2 regions of the Nitrincola iocasae genome follow, and region 2 is predicted to be linked to the other one. Evidence: riboswitches for the same ligand, from Rfam matches in the RefSeq annotation. Region 2 holds a riboswitch; the other holds the start of a gene.

Region 1 (8,090 bases), 190 kb from region 2:
TGGACTTTATCCAGCAGACCCTCTTCAATCATGATGGCGACCATATAGTCACCGGGTACGGCGACATCATAGCCGGTAACGCCGGATTTCAGGCGTGCCAGCAGTGTTTCATTGCTGTCGTAGGAGTCCTGAATAACGGTCACATCATAGCTGCTGCTGAACTTATCAATCAGCTCCTGCGGCATATAGTCTGACCAGTTATATAACTTCAGTTCACCTGCGGCATAGAGGGAGGATGACAGTAGTAGTGTTGCCGCTGATACGGCTGCTTTTTGGGTAAAGGCTTTCATGGTTATTCTCCAGGTTTAACAAGATTTTGGGTTCATGTTTTGGGTGTGGAGCGTCGGTTGATCAGGTACACAAGGCTGACGAGGATAATCGACACCAGCAGTAACAGGGTTGATAGTGCGTTGATTTCAGGCGTGAAACCGACCCTGACCATGCTGTATATCGTCAGCGGCAGGGTGGTTGAGCCAGGTCCTGCGACCATATTGGTGATGATGAAATCATCCAGTGAAACGATAAATGCGAGTAAAAATCCTGACACTATTCCGGGTAAGATCATCGGAAAAATAACCAGTCGAAAGCAGGCCAGTTGGCTGGCATACAGGTCCTGGGCGGCTTCACTGTAATAGCGCTCAATGCTTTTCACCCTTGAATAGATGGGTAAAAAGGCAAAAGGGATGCAGAAAACAGTATGGGCAATCAGAATGCTCTGCATGCCGAGTTCAAAGTTGATCGCAATAAAGAACAGCAGGCTGGCAATGCCGACAATGATTTCGGGCACCATGATCGGGAAATTGATAAACGTCAGTGTCGCGGTCCGACCTCTAAAGGGCTTTCCCATGACCAAAGCCAGTGCGGCGAGCAGCGCAACCAGTGTTGCAGTAAAGGCCGCGGTGCTGGCAATGGTCAGCGAATTAAGCGTGGCTTTCTGAATGGAAGGGTTTTGAAAAACCTTAAGGTACCAATCAAAAGTGAAGCCACTCCAGTGTGTAATCGATCTGACTGAGTTGAATGAGTAGACCGCTAAGACAAGCATCGGTGCATAGAGTACGGTCAAGCAGACCCAGGTAATCAGCCGAAAACCAGGATAGCGTTTGAGGTCTGTGTGCTTCATGATCTCGCCTCCTGGCTATTACGTTTTGAAAACACAATTAACACGATAAAGATCATTGCCATCAGCACCATGCCCAGCGCGGCCCCAAAGGGCCAATTACGCGAACCCTGAAATTGCAGTGCAATCAAGTTGCCGATCATCAATTGTTTTCCGCCACCGAGCAGGTCTGGAGCAATGAAGGCCCCCAGTGAAGGGATGAAAACGAGTAGGCAGCCAGCGATGATGCCGGGCTTGAGGTTGGGTAGCAGCACATACTGCCAGGACGCCCATTTGCTGGCGTATAAATCATTGGCCGCTGTCAGCAGTGAGAAGTTGAAGCGCTCAACGGCAACATAGATCGGCAAAATCATAAAGGGTAGATAGGAGTAGAACAGCCCCAGTGTTACCGCAAAATTGGTATAGGCAATCTGAAGGGGGGCATCAATCAAGCCGGTCCAGATCAGGAAACTGTTTATCGGTCCCTGGTCACGGATGATGAACAGCATTGAGATGGTACGGATTAGCAGATTTACGCAGTAGGGAACGATTACTGCCATTAGCCAAAGCATCCGCGTGCTGGGCGGGCGGGTTGCAATAAAGTAGGCGGTAGGTAGTCCCAGTATCAGGCAGCAGAGTGTGGCGATGAGTGCGAGCATAATCGAAGTGAGAATGATCACCAGGTAATCGGAGTTGAATACCCATTCTTCGGTGAGAAAATCTTCTTCAAAAAACAGCTGAACATACGCATCCAGGCTAAAGATCCACTCGATCCCACCGTAGGTTGCTGGCTGCAGAAATGAGTAGGTCATCAGCGTCAAAATCGGGATAGCCAGAAAAACCAATATAATGGTAATCGCTGGTGCTAACAGGGCTGACGTTTTAGGGAGACTTTTATCCATATCAGTTCACCAGTACTCTGGCAAAAGCCGCGTCGATATTAATGCCAACCTGATGCCCCTGATGGAGTTCATCTGTGCTGACGAGGTTGTTCTGCGCCCTGACTTTAACCAATAGACCCTGCCCGACATCCACTACAAATTGGGTGTCTGTACCCATGTAGGTTTTCTGGCAGATATGGCCGGTCATTAAGGCCTTATCTGGCGCGGAAAAACTGAGGCGCTCTGGCCGAATACTGAGTTTGATCTGCTGGGACTGATCACTAGCGACTGAGTTTGGGCACTGGATGCGTACCTGATTGTCCAGACAGCAGGTCATGGCCTCTTGGTTGACCTGTTCCACAGTTGCATCCAGTAGGTTGGTTTCACCAATGAAATCAGCGACAAAACTGTTTGCCGGTTGGTCATAAATAGCCTTGGGCGTACCGACTTGCTGTACCTCACCAGCCGACATCACGGCTATGCGATCGGACATAGCCAGGGCTTCTTCCTGATCATGGGTGACAAACACAAAGGTAATGCCGGTTTCCTGCTGAATTTGTTTAAGCTCTGCTCGCATGGACTGACGCAGTTTCAAATCCAGTGCTGAAAGGGGTTCGTCCAGCAGTAGCACTTTTGGGCGAGGTGCCAGTGCTCGTGCCAGTGCCACACGCTGTTGCTGGCCACCCGATAGTTCATGGGGTTTGCGTTGACTGAAGTGGCTTAACTGCACCAGTTCCAGCATTTCGTCGGCACGATGATCCATGTCTTGCTTGGAAAACTTCAGCATGCGCATACCAAATTTGATGTTGTCGCGAATGTCCATGTGCGGAAACAGAGCGTAGTGTTGAAAAACAGTATTGATGGGACGTTTGTTGGCTGGCAGGTTTTCGATTTCATCGCCAAACAAAAATATTTTCCCTTGCGAGGTACTTTCAAAACCGGCAATCAACCTGAGCAACGTGGTCTTACCGCAGCCGGACGGACCGAGCAGGGTGAAGAACTCACCATTCTGGATTTGCAGTGAAACCTGTTTCAGTGCGGTAAACGCGCCAAAATTTTTGACGACCTTCTCAATTGAAATTGCAGTATTTTCGGCTTGCATGGGACGCATCCTCTCAAATCGTGCGGGTGTCTTGCGGTGTTCAGTCAAGCGGCTGTTTGGTATGCTGACTGACTTGGCAAGTACCACTTACTTGTAAGCTAAAATATAATTTATCAGTTTTAGGGGGTATATAACCCTAGAGGGGTATCAGTTGTCACAGCCAAAAAACAATCTTCGACTGCGTGATAAAGCCTTGGCGCATGTCATCAAAACCCTGCATCGTCCTGGTTTTTGTGAAGCGTTTGCGCACTTCGTACGTCATTTGGCCGCTTTTGATAACCTGATTATCATTGCCTATTATCGGGATACCAATCCGGTGGTTCTGTATCGCCAATACACTGATCCAGTGGTGTACACCTATATGGATTCTGATTACCTGAATGCCGCGTATTTGCTGGATCCGTTTTATCATGCCCATCGGAATGGCTTGAAAACAGGCTTGCACCGCTTGTTTGATATCGCGCCAGATCAGTTCAAACGCACCAGCTATTTCAATGTGTATTATCAGAAAACCACGCTGATTGATGAGGTGGCTGCATTTGCCGATTTGAATCGTGACCTGACAGTGACCGCCTGTTTTGGTAAGGATCGATCCAGTGGTCAATTGTTTTCAAAGCAGGAGAGGCAGCGATTGCAGCAGTACGAGTCTGTTATCTGCACTCTACTGGAGGAACACTGGCGTGACTATCAGCCTGTCCAACCTCAGCCAATGAATGCAAAACCGCTGGTCAGTCGGTTGATCGATACACTACGGGTTGAGCAATCCATCAGTTTGACAGCAAGGCAGGCTGAAGTGGCCATGTTTATATTACAAGGCCATTCTTCCATTTCCATCAGCCTGAATCTGGGTATTAGTCCAGAGACGGTGAAAGTGTTTAGAAAGCAACTGTATGCCAAGTGCCAGATCTCTTCGCAAGCCGAGCTGTTTGCGCTACTTATGCCGGTTTTTTCGCGAATATCTGCACCCACGATATCATCGAGTGAGTCGGAGACATGATATTATCTTGAAGCTTAAAGTAGCCAAAGTGTCCGCATGTACCCAACCAAACCCAGAGAGGCTCCTTTGACTCGCATAGCCATTTTCGCCGATGTTCAAAATATCTACTACACCACCCGTCAGGTGTTTGGACGGCAGTTTAATTACCGTGCCTTTTGGCAGCAGGCCAGTGAGCTGGGGGATATTGTCGCTGCAACGGCCTACGCGATAGATCGCGAAGATCCGCAGCAGCAAAAGTTTCAGGAGGCTTTGCGGCATATCGGCTTTGAGGTAAAGCTGAAGCCCTATATCCAGCGTGGTGACGGCTCGGCCAAGGGGGATTGGGATGTCGGGATTGCTATCGATGCCTTACTCTGCGCCGAGGAGGTGGATCAGGTGATTTTGCTGTCTGGGGATGGTGATTTTGATCTGTTGTTGCAGACACTGCGGGATCGTTATCAGATTTACAGCCATCTGTTTAGTGTCCCCGGATTAACCGCGCAGTCGTTGATCAAGAGTGCCGATGAGTGGATAGCTATCGACACCGACTTGCTGCAATAAGACCTGCCAACTTCATTTCTCAGGACAGCCGCACTAGCTTTCCCCATCTTTATTTGACCTTGGGCTAATGGGCCGGATCTGTCTGACACGCCGTGAAATCATCCTTGATGGCTCCGGTGCGCCATCCTTGGCGCACCGGGTCAGACAGATCCGATCCCATCAGCCCTTATCCACTTGGGTGCCAACATGAAGTTTTTTAAGAAGCAGGTGTCTGTTATTTAATCTGGCAAAGGATATCACCACCCCAGCGTGGCACCTACCAAACACAAGCAGATAGAGCGACTGTCACGCTTCACGCCTTTACATCTCACCCTTAAGCTTCTAGTATCAGTGTTAATCCGTTGGGGTGCCCGTAAAGGCTGAGAGGTGTTTTTAACACTAACCCATCGAACCTGATACGGGTAATACCGGCGAAGGGAACGGGTAGTCTGCTGTTGTATTCCCCCTTTCTGTTCGCTCGTACGCCCGTTTTTCCTGGAGCGTTTGAGTGATGTGTTCAAAATCTGATCTGCAGTTGTTTTCGCTACCCACTGTTATTCGGGGGTGGTCATGTCGGTAATTTCTATCCTCGGTGCGGGTGTCGCAGGCCTTTGTGTTGCCAATGAACTCCTGTCGCGCGGTGCCGCTATTCGCGTGTTTGATAAACAGCCACAACCTGGCCCACACGCCTGTTCCTGGTGGGCGGGTGGCATGTTGGCTCCCTTTTGCGAACGTGAAAGCGCGGAAGAGCCGGTGATCAGGTTTGGCGCTGAGGCGATTGACTGGTGGAGTGAGCATACCGGTGTCGTCACCCGTAAGGGATCGCTGGTATTGAGCACAACGCGAGATCGTAACGAGTTAGTCCGCTTCGGTAATCGCACCCGTGATTTTGCTTTGCTGAATGAAGCCGAGGTGGCCGAGCTGGAGCCGGACCTGGGTGGTCATATACGCCAGGCCCTGCATTTCAGTGGCGAGGCCCATCTGGACCCGCGTGAAGCGCTGCTGAAACTGGCGCAAAATCTCACCGATGCTGGTGTGCCGATTGAAGCGGGTGAGCCGGAAGCCGGTAGTGTGATCATTGACTGCCGCGGCATGGCTGCACAGGATCAGTTGCCGGATATGCGTGGCGTTAAAGGTGAAATGCTGGTGCTGCACTGTCCCGGTTTGAATATTCAACGTCCGGTGCGCTTTATTCACCCGCGCATGCCGCTGTATATCGTCCCGCGTGGTGATGGCATTTATATGCTCGGCGCTACCATGCTGGAAACGGCTGAAGGTCATCGACTGACGGTGCGCTCAGTACTGGAGTTGCTGTCGGCAGCCTATGCCCTGCATCCGGCCTTTGCAGAGGCGGAAATTATTGAAACTGGCGTGGATGTGCGCCCGGCCTTTGCCGATAACCTGCCGCGTATTCGCCGTGTCGATAATGTTATTTATATCAATGGGCTGTATCGCCATGGCTATCTGTTGTCGCCGGCTTTGGCGCGCTTGACCGCCGACCTGTTGTTGCTGAATAAACAGCCGGAGGCGTTTTATGCATCTTCTCTATAACGGCGAAGCCCGTGAAACCCAAACCCGTTACCTGTCTGAATTGTTGCTTGAGTGCCAGGTGGATGAAAATGCCGTAGCTACCGCACTGAATGGTGACTTTGTACCACGCTCTTTGCGTGTCAGCACCCCGTTGCGGGATGGTGATCGTGTTGAAGTCGTTGCACCGATGCAGGGAGGCTAGTATGAAGTCATTTTATGGCACTGAACTGGCCAGTGGATTGATGCTTGGCACCGCGCTTTATCCCTCTCCGGCTATTATGGCTGAGGCCTTTGCGGTATCCGGCGCCGGTGTGGCAACTGTGTCTTTACGCCGTGAAAGCGCTGAAGGTCAGGCGTTTCGCGCGCTGATTAAAGATCTTAAGGTGAAGCTGTTACCCAATACCGCTGGCTGCTACTCGGTTAAAGAAGCGGTCACCACGGCGCATATGGCGCGGGAGCTGTTCGATACCCCCTGGATAAAACTGGAAGTCATCGGGCATGCCGATACCCTTCAGCCTGATCCCTTCGGGCTGGTAGAAGCGGCACGTATTCTGGCCGAGGATGGCTTTGAGGTATTTCCCTACACCACCGATGATCTGGTACTGGCAGATCGCCTGGTCGAAGCCGGCTGCCGGGTGTTGATGCCCTGGGGCTCACCCATAGGTTCCGGCCTGGGACTGAATAATGAATATGGCCTGCGTACCCTGCGTAACTATTTTCCGGATATTCCCTTGGTGGTCGACGCGGGGTTGGGTCTGCCCTCACATGCGGCTCGGGCAATGGAACTCGGCTATGACGCCGTGCTGTTGAACACTGCAGTGGCTAAAGCGGGTGACCCTATTGCCATGGCGAAAGCCTTCGCTCAGGCCGTTGAGGCGGGTGCGGCGGGTTTCCGTGCAGGTCCTATGGAGCCTCGGGATATGGCATCGCCATCCACACCGGTGATAGGGAAGGCCTGGTTATGAAGTCAGCGCAGCGTTTTTATCCGATTTTCAATTCCTCCGATTGGCTGGAGCGCTTGCTGCCACAGGGCATCAAGCTGGCACAGTTGCGTATCAAGCATACGGATCAGCCGTTGTTGCGTGCCGAGATCCGGCGCAGTTTGCAACTGGCACGGCAGTATGGCACCGCACTGGTGATCAATGATCACTGGCAGCTTGCGCTGGAAGAGGGCGCCGAGTGGTTGCACCTGGGTCAGGAAGATATAGAAGAGGCCGATGTCACTGCTATTCGCAAGTCCGGTATACGTCTGGGTATCAGTACCCACAGCCATGCTGAGCTGGATACAGCGCTGAGCTATCAGCCGGACTATCTGGCGTTGGGACCTGTATATCCTACCCAGACCAAACAGATGCCCTGGGACCCACAGGGACTGGAGCGCGTTTCAGAGTGGAAACAGCGCATAGGTAACACACCGCTTTGCGCTATCGGTGGCATCAGTCTGGAACGCGCACCGGGTGTGTTTGCAGCGGGCGCTGATCTGATTGCTGTGGTCAGTGATATAACGGCAGCCGTCAATCCGGCAGAGCGTGTGCAGGATTGGCTGACGTTGGTGAATGCAGCCCCACCATCAGAGGGTCTGACTCATGAGCACTAACATTGCCAATGTACTGACCATTGCCGGCTCAGACAGCGGTGGCGGGGCCGGGATTCAGGCTGATCTGAAGACCTTCAGTGCCCTGGGGGTGTATGGCGCCTCCGTGATCTGTGCGCTGACCGCTCAGAACACCTGTGAGGTGCGTGACGTCTACCCGGTACCACCTGCTTTTATTACCGCGCAGATGCAGACGGTGTTCGATGATATCCAGATTGATGCCGTCAAAATCGGCATGTTAGGGGATGCGGCTACGGTGCACTGTGTGGCTGACCAGCTCCGCCAGCTTAAACCGCAATGGCTGGTGTTGGACCCGGTCATGATTGCCAAAAGTGGTGATCGTCTACTGGCCAATGCAGCGGTTGAGGTGC
Region 2 (8,090 bases):
CGAGGTCCATGAACCAAAAATAGCGGCTACCTGATCACGCTCCAGCAGCTCCCGTGCACGCTCCGCAAATAACGGCCAGTCAGATGCCGGGTCAACCACAACCGCTTCCAGCTGTTTGCCCAACAGCCCGCCCTTGGCGTTCTGCTCTTCGATCAGCATCAGCATGGTGTCTTTCAGTGTGGTTTCACTGATCGCCATGGTACCGGACAGTGAATGCAACACACCCACTTTAATGGTCTCTGCTGCCTGAGCGGTAATGGCGGCTATAGACAGAGCCAGGGCACAGGAGGCGGTAGCGAGCTTGGTTTTGATCTGTTTCATTGGTCTGATCCTATTTGGTTTATACGTCAAACCAGTCAGGAGCAGAATCTATGCCAACTTATAAAAACAGCTGTTTTATCATAGAGTAATTTATGTCGTACAGACTTTCACCGGAGTCGTTTTTAGCTATTTTGTATTGTATATGCGTGATAAGGGTGCGTAGAAAAATAGTTGAGGCAGCCTGTGTGCACCCTATTGGTGCTTTAAGGTAGGCGGGGTCGGAGTTGCTGTCCAATCTCGACATCGTGTTGTTCAAACCAGCCCTGATTGACTTCCAAGGCAAAGCTGGAGGGTTGATCAGCACAGTGGAGTTCATCCGAGAGTGGTTGCATGTCGCTTAATTGCAGCAGGGTGAAGTTTTCATCCAGATAGGCCAGTGTCAGCGGAATATAAGTGTTGCGCATCCAGAAGCATTGGCGCGGTTGTGGATCGAGAATAAACAGCATGCCCGCATCGGCTGACAGCTCCTGACGATGCATCAACCCCCGAGAGCGCTGTTCTGGACTGAGCGCGACTTCAACTACAAGTTGCTGTTCCTGAATATCAAACAGCAGATATTCAACGCCTGTATCAGCCAGAAGCTGGATGGGAAGGCAGAGTAGGCAGGTCATTATCCAATGCTGAAACAGGGTGCGCATGGTTAATTTTTCCGTTTTTCAGCCACTTTGCGTGCGTGTTTTTCAGCTCGGTGCTGTTCAGCCGCTTTGACGGCATCTGTGCCCAGGTGTGCTTCGCCACGCTCACGTGCCAGTTTGATCTGCTGCTGTCTGGCCGCATAGCGCTGACGCTGCTCTGGTGTTTGAGTGTCGTAACAATGATGGCAGCTAACCCCTTCTTCATACTGAGGGTGCTGCTTGTCAGCGTCAGACAAGGGCATACGACACCCGGCGCAGAGTGAATAATGGCCTGGCTGCAGGTCATGGTCAACGGTGACGCGATTGTCGAATACAAAGCACTCTCCTTGCCAGAGTGACTCGGTTTCAGGCACTTCTTCAAGGTATTTTAGAATACCGCCATGCAGGTGGTAGACGTCTTCAAAACCTTGCTCTTTCAAATAGGCGGTGCTCTTTTCACAACGTATGCCGCCGGTACAAAACATGGCGACTTTCTTGTGCTTCTGGCTGTCCAATTGGCTTTTGACGTAAGCTGGAAATTCGCGAAAGCTGTCGGTTTTCGGGTTGATAGCACCTGTAAAGGTGCCCAGACCGATTTCATAATCATTACGGGTATCGACCAGCAGTACATCGGGATCACTGATCAAGGCATTCCAGTCGGCCGGTTCAATATAGGTTCCGACAACCTGTTTCGGATCTATGCCTTCAACACCCAGCGTTACGATCTCTTTTTTCAGCTTCACCTTGGTACGGTAGAAGGGCTGTTCGTCAGCAAGCGATTCTTTGTAATCTATGCCTTGAAAGCGCGTATCGGCGGCAAACCAGTCTTTCAGCGTGTCTATCGCCTGTCGGCTCCCCGCCAGGGTGCCGTTAACACCTTCTTGCGCCAGTAGCAGGGTGCCTCGAATCTGTGCGTTTTCCAGCAGCGCCTGCAACTTCGGTCGCAGCTGCTTATAGTCGTTCAGGGACACAAATTTATACAGGGCACAGACAACAATCGTGGACATGGAGCTACCGTTGGGTTAACGACCTTGGTTCGACGAGGTGGTCAATTAAAAGGTCAAATAGTTGATTAAATCGATCCGGTATTATATCACGCTTTGGGCTTTTTGCGCGGCCTGCCACAGGCTGTCCAGTTGCGTCAGCCAGCGGCCCATGACCTGCCAGGGATCATGGCATGCCAAGTCGGGTAGCTGGGTTTCTAATAGCTGGCGTTCAGCAGGACTCAATTCCAGCATACGCTGCAGTGCCACGGCATCTATCCAGGGATTACCGCGCATGGCGTATTCCCAGTCGATCAACTGAATGCCTTGATCGGTGATTAACAGGTTTCCTGGGTGCAGATCCTGATGAATCAGGCAAAAGTCCTCAGGTTGCCAGTGGCAACAACCATCCAGTAGCTGTTCGGCCAAATAGTCATAGGTGGGTCCCGCTAGTGCCGCATAGTCGTGAATCAACTGGATATAGTCATTCGGTGCCGCATTAAAGGGATGTTGCCAAAGTGCCAAGACGGCTTGTAGCAGTTGCTGGCGCTGTTGCGGATTCAGCGTGTTTGGCATCGGCACGGCGTTAGCGTCTGCCACAAACAACACGCCTTCAGGCAGGCAAAGCTCTAGTTGGGGTGCCCAGGGTTTTGACTGCAGGGTCTGCAGTACCTGTAACTCCAGTTGTCGGTTGGCTCCCGGTGGAGTTACACCAAACTCACGCCAGATATACACCTGCTCTGCAGTATGCAGTCGCCAGTGGCGGTTACGACTGCCTTGACCCAGAAACTGCATCGATTGAATAGGGGCTAAATGGTCCTGAACTGCCAGGGGTAGTTCAGTTGAAAGGTGGTGACTTAAGTGGGTCATGGTATACTCAGGTTATCTCATCGGGGTGCCAATAGGCTGAGAGTTTACCCGCTGAACCTGATCCAGTTAATACTGGCGTAGGAATTGAGATATCAGCGTGTTGCTGATCCTTTTCTGAGCCGGTGTCGAGTCTCCGGAGTCCTGTTGTGAAAATCCAGATAAATACCCGCAAATTGATGGCCGCTGTATTACTGTTGTTGATAACAGTGCATGTGCAAGCGCGTGAGTTAACTATTTATACGTACAGTAGTTTTACCACTAGCTGGGGTCCGGGGCCGGCTTTGAAAGAGATGTTTGAAGCCCAGTGTGATTGCGAGGTAAATTTCACCAGCAGTGATGATGGCGTATCGCTGCTGAACCGGTTGCGACTGGAAGGCGACACCACCCGGGCCGATGTTATTGTGGGTCTGGATGATCTGCTGATGCCCCAGGCGCGTCGATTAGGCATAGTGCAGGCGCATGATTTAACGCTCTCAGACTGGCCGTTACGTGAATCATTGAATTGGCAGGATAGTCATTTTATTCCGTTTGATTACGGCTATTTCGCCTTTATTTACGATAGCCGCAAGGTCAGTCAACCTGCGACCTCGTTGCAGGCGCTGATTGACAGTGACGCCAGTATTATCTATCAGGATCCGCGCACCAGTACGCCAGGTCAGGGCTTGATGCACTGGATGCAGGCTGTTTATACGGATGACGCCGCGCAGGCCTGGCAGCGCCTTGCCGAGCATACCGTGACGGTCACCAAAGGCTGGTCAGAGGCTTATGGCATGTTCTTGCAGGGTGAGGCCGATTATGTGCTGAGTTATTCTACCTCTCCGGCTTACCACCAGCTGGTAGAAGAGACGGATGCCTACCAGGCCACCCGGTTTGCAGAGGGGCATACGGCACAGATAGAAGTGGCGGCGCTGTCGGCTTATAGCCGTGAGCCTGAATTGGGACAGGCGTTTTTAGCTTTTTTGCTGAGTAAAGAGGCGCAAGCATTATTACCCCAGACCAACTGGATGCTGCCGGTGCGCAGTGATATCGATCTGCCAGCCGCTTTCACAGACGCTGAGCGTGAGGTTATCGGCTATAGCCCGGACGAAGTCGATGCGCAGCGTCGCGAATGGATCACTATCTGGCGCAACGCTGTTAGTCGTTAATATGGCTGTCGCACACTTTTCATCAGCAAGGCCATTATCACTGGCTCAGTTACCTGGCTGGTTGGCTGTCAGTCTGGTTGTGGGGATCAGCCTGTTGGCTTTTCTGGCCCTGGCAGGCTGGGGGCATGCTGCACCTTACGGATATTTATTACAGGAACGCTGGTTCTGGGAGTTGCTGCGCTTTTCACTTTGGCAGGCATTGCTGAGTGCGGTGCTTTCGACCCTGCTGGCTCTGCCCTTGGCACGTAGCCTGGCACTCGATCCCAGACTGCCGGGTAAACCCTGGTTTCTGAGCTGGTGTTTGCTGTGTTTTGTCATGCCTTCACTGATACTGATTACCGGGCTGGTGGCACTCTTCGGTCGATCAGGCTGGCTGACCCCTTGGTTGGGAGAAAGCTGGCGTTTGTATGGCCTCAATGGCATTTTGCTTGCGCATGTGTTTCTTAATCTTCCCTTCGCTATCCGTGTCTTAACCTTTCAATGGCAAAGTGTTCCGGCGAACACCTGGAAACTCTCGGCTCAATTGGGTATGACCGGGTGGCAACGTTTCAGAATGATTGAGTGGCCGGTACTTAGAGGCGTTTTGCCTGCGGTCGGTGGATTTATTTTTTTGCTCTGTTTTAACAGCTTTGCTGTCGTGTTGGCACTGGGTGGCGGGCCAGCAGCGAGCACCTTGGAAGTAGCGATCTTCCAGGCATTGAAATATGATTTTAATCCGTCAGAAGCATTGTTTCTGGCTTGGACACAGCTGCTGGTCGCCGGTAGTATTTATCTGATTTTCAGTCGCATGGGCCGGTTTCAATGGCTGGCTCCCGCGCAGGCGGGGCCCGTCTGGTTGCCTAGGCTGGGCCCTATGTTTCGCTGGTCCGGGCGGTTGGGGTATTTACTCAGTGTGTTGTTTCTTACATTGCCGATTCTGGTGTTGCTGCCGCTGGCCTGGCAGGCCGATTGGGCCTTTTTGCAGCAAACCCAATTGACCGCAGTGATCATGCGCTCACTGGTATTAGCTGTGGCCGCGGCGCTGCTGGCAGTCTGTCTGGCACTGGCGCTGCTGTCACTCTGGCGTGCCGGGCGGCGAGAGCATTTCCGCCAGTGGGTTGCGGGTGTGGCGCTCTATCCCTTGGTCGTGCCAGTGATGGTCGTATCGGTGGGACTCTATATTCTGCTGCTACCCTGGGTTGATTGGCAAGCTTATGGCTGGATCGCAGTGATTCTGATGAATGCGGTGATAGCACTTCCCTTTGCGTTTCAGCAACTGCGTCCGGCTGTATCTGATTATGATGCCAGTTATGCCCGACTCTTGGCAGATCTGAATCTGTCTCGACTTACGCACTGGCGCTGTGTGTATCTGCCCTATCTAAAACCCTTGCTACGGCGGGTGCTGGCGATCAGCTTTGTGCTGGCGCTGGGAGATATGTCGGTGTTTGCTATTTTTGGCAGTGATGACTGGCGTACCCTGCCTTGGTTAATCTATACCCTGGCTGGTGGTTATCGACTCGCCGAGGCGGCAATGGTCTCTGTTTTGTTGCTTGTTCTGGCGTTGGTGGCGTTAAGATTATTGGAGTCATCCTATGACTGATACTACAGTCGGACTGCGTTCAGTCGGGCTGCGCTCAGTCGGGCTGCGGGTGGATAGCTTGCAGCTGTCGCGTGGGCATATATCCTGGTCGCATCACTTTTCGGTCAGGCCGGGAAATCTACTGGTATTGATGGGTGAAAGCGGGGCAGGCAAAAGCTCTTTGCTGGAGTGTATTGGCGGGTTTTTGCCAGCTGATGCTGGTGAGATCTGGCTGAATAATCAGCGTATCGATCAACTGGATGCCTCGCAACGTCCGGTGTCCTCGCTGTTCCAACAATACAATCTGTTTGAACATATCAGCGTCGCAGAGAATCTTCGCTTGGGGTTTTGTCGAGCGCAGCCGAATACAATGCAGTGGCAGCAGGTCCTGCAGGCTTGTGAGCATCTGGGAGTGGCTGATTTGTTGCAGCGCCTGCCGGGTGATCTTTCCGGAGGGCAGCGTCAGCGTGTTGCTTTGATTCGGACAGTGTTACGCGACAAGCCGCTGTTGTTGCTGGATGAGCCGTTCAGTGCACTGGATGCAGTCACTCGCCAGATTGCCGGTGACTGGATTCGTACCGAGCTGAATAAAGCCAACAAAATAGCTATATTGGTCACTCACCAGCAATCAGACAGCGATGGCTGGGCCGATCAGACCTTGATGATCTGATCGGCTGTCAGGGGTTTACTTAAGTTCAACACCCATACCAAGCTCAATGCCGCCGGCATCAATGCCGATCCAGAACTCGGTTTTTTCATACACTTCAGCCAGACGTTTCAGCTCATCGGCATCGGGTGCCTGAGCGCCGGGCAGTTGACTGCCGATCTCGGCCAGGGTGGCATACAAATCGCTACTGATGTGACCATAAGTCATCAGTGAACGTGGGTCAGCTTCAACTGTCAACTCGGACTTCAGTTCGGTGGGCTTGTCCAGACCTACACCAAGCAGGATAGCTTCCTGTGACATGGCGGCATGTACAGTGGGCATGTCCGGGGGCAGGAGATCCGGCTGAATTTTCTTAATCTCACCATCAGCCTGCAGATTCAGGCTGGCGATCTGTGGGATAAACATGCTGGCTGCTGAGAGTAAACTCTGTGCATTCGGTGATGAAAAGGCAATCAGCCCGGTGCCTGTCGGCTGGCGCTGATCCGTTTCCAAGCTGTCAATACGCAGGTTGACACCATGGAGTGCCGGGCTAAGCATTGTGGTCATAGGGTGATTGGTCAGTGTACCTGATTCAGCCCAGGCTTCATTGATGCCCTGAAGTTCGGGGCAGGTAAAGGGCGTCGTATGCACATGACGGGAATATTTCTGCAGCATGCTGGTCAGCGCCTGAACATCCAGGGCCATTCCCAGGCTGGCAACGCCCTTGCCGCTTCCAAGACCGGGTACGGTGGCCGTCAGGCTGCTCATGTCGGCTGCCAGCTCAGAGCTAGTGGCAAGACGTAGACTGCCAGCAATGCGTTGGCTATCTAGCTCATGTATACCCATAACCAGGGCCGGAAAAAGGCTGGTGAGGCGGTCAATATCATCTCGGCAGGCTTCAAGGTCTGCTGGGTTGGTCTCATCCAGTTGCAACAGTGCCTGGCTGGCGGGATGCTGGGGTGAAATAAATTCACTGACTAAGCCCTTGGATGAGATGCGACCACTACCATAAGGGGAGTAATGATAGCGTTGTTCCAGATGCAGCATTTCACCACTTTCAAGCAGACTGACCAGCGGCGGTGTAATACCGAATAACTGCTCAACGACCGTTTCACCGGCCGTGGATGGAAGCAGGCCGATGATGACCTGGTCATCGCGAATAGCAATCAAGGTCTGCAGCATTTCATCAGCAGAGGTGTGCCAGTAATCCGTATCGCCCAGCGTAGCTTGTTGTAGCTCTACATTCATGTCACTGATCAGGCCTTCGAAAAAGGCACGGAACAGCTCTTCATCATGCAGCTCCATGCGCGCTGCGGGTAACAGACCAAGACCATATACGGCTGAGCGAGCATTCGGCATCAGACCGATCTGGTGATAATCTTCGAGTGTTTTCACATCTTCAAAGGCTTTCAATACAGTGATCATGATGCCCAGAAATTCCTGCATTCCCGGTTCATCAGTGGTGGCTTGCAGCTGTTCGAGTTCTGCCAGTTGGCTGTCAATCTCTTCTATCGTGCCGAGCTTTTCTATCAGTGCCATGGACTCTTCTTCAGACAGACGCTCGCGGCTGGCAAAAAAGTAAGGTGTTTCAGCCGGGATCTGGCTTAATAGCTTATCCTGTATGGCTGACGGAGCAGTATCCGTTTGCTGTTCATTGTTGTCTGGTTCATCACTGCCACAGCCACTGAGAAGTGTGGCACTGAGCAGCGCGGTTGCGGCAAGAGTAGCGAGTTTTGTGTTCATATTTGAGGTCTTCCTATGATCCCTGTCCGTCAGTTCGTATTTAAGGGGCTAAGTAAATCATCTATAAGCATATCTGGCAATCAATGTTACTAAAAAGGGGCCAGTATGAACCTCCCCTAGTTTAACTTCAAATTAAAGGGTAAAGACCCCTTTTCTACCTTTTAAGTGCTGGACAAGCTTTTTTCATTCACGGATTATGCGGGCTGATTT

What was found. A riboswitch is a leader RNA that binds a small molecule or an ion and turns the genes downstream of it on or off. The one in region 2 is predicted to bind thiamine pyrophosphate.
Region 1: it holds a riboswitch for thiamine pyrophosphate, as region 2 does, so the genes downstream of both, F5I99_RS17520 (FAD-dependent oxidoreductase) here and thiB (thiamine ABC transporter substrate binding subunit) in region 2, are expected to answer to the same signal.

What each region holds. Positions count from the first base shown of each region.
Region 1 is NZ_CP044222.1:3,803,472-3,811,561, reverse strand. It holds gene F5I99_RS17550 (extracellular solute-binding protein) at 1-290, opposite strand, end outside; gene F5I99_RS17545 (ABC transporter permease) at 323-1,120, opposite strand; gene F5I99_RS17540 (ABC transporter permease) at 1,117-1,998, opposite strand; gene F5I99_RS17535 (ABC transporter ATP-binding protein) at 2,000-3,079, opposite strand; gene F5I99_RS17530 (helix-turn-helix transcriptional regulator) at 3,231-4,076, shown strand; gene F5I99_RS17525 (NYN domain-containing protein) at 4,113-4,616, shown strand; TPP riboswitch at 4,949-5,052, shown strand; gene F5I99_RS17520 (FAD-dependent oxidoreductase) at 5,166-6,146, shown strand; gene thiS (sulfur carrier protein ThiS) at 6,130-6,327, shown strand; gene F5I99_RS17510 (thiazole synthase) at 6,329-7,090, shown strand; gene F5I99_RS17505 (thiamine phosphate synthase) at 7,087-7,722, shown strand; gene thiD (bifunctional hydroxymethylpyrimidine kinase/phosphomethylpyrimidine kinase) at 7,712-8,090, shown strand, end outside.
Region 2 is NZ_CP044222.1:3,612,874-3,620,963, reverse strand. It holds gene urtA (urea ABC transporter substrate-binding protein) at 1-321, opposite strand, end outside; gene F5I99_RS16690 (DUF192 domain-containing protein) at 525-959, opposite strand; gene trhO (oxygen-dependent tRNA uridine(34) hydroxylase TrhO) at 962-1,942, opposite strand; gene F5I99_RS16680 (phosphotransferase) at 2,024-2,788, opposite strand; TPP riboswitch at 2,800-2,889, shown strand; gene thiB (thiamine ABC transporter substrate binding subunit) at 2,935-3,933, shown strand; gene F5I99_RS16670 (ABC transporter permease family protein) at 3,881-5,512, shown strand; gene F5I99_RS16665 (ATP-binding cassette domain-containing protein) at 5,505-6,161, shown strand; gene F5I99_RS16660 (hypothetical protein) at 6,177-7,880, opposite strand.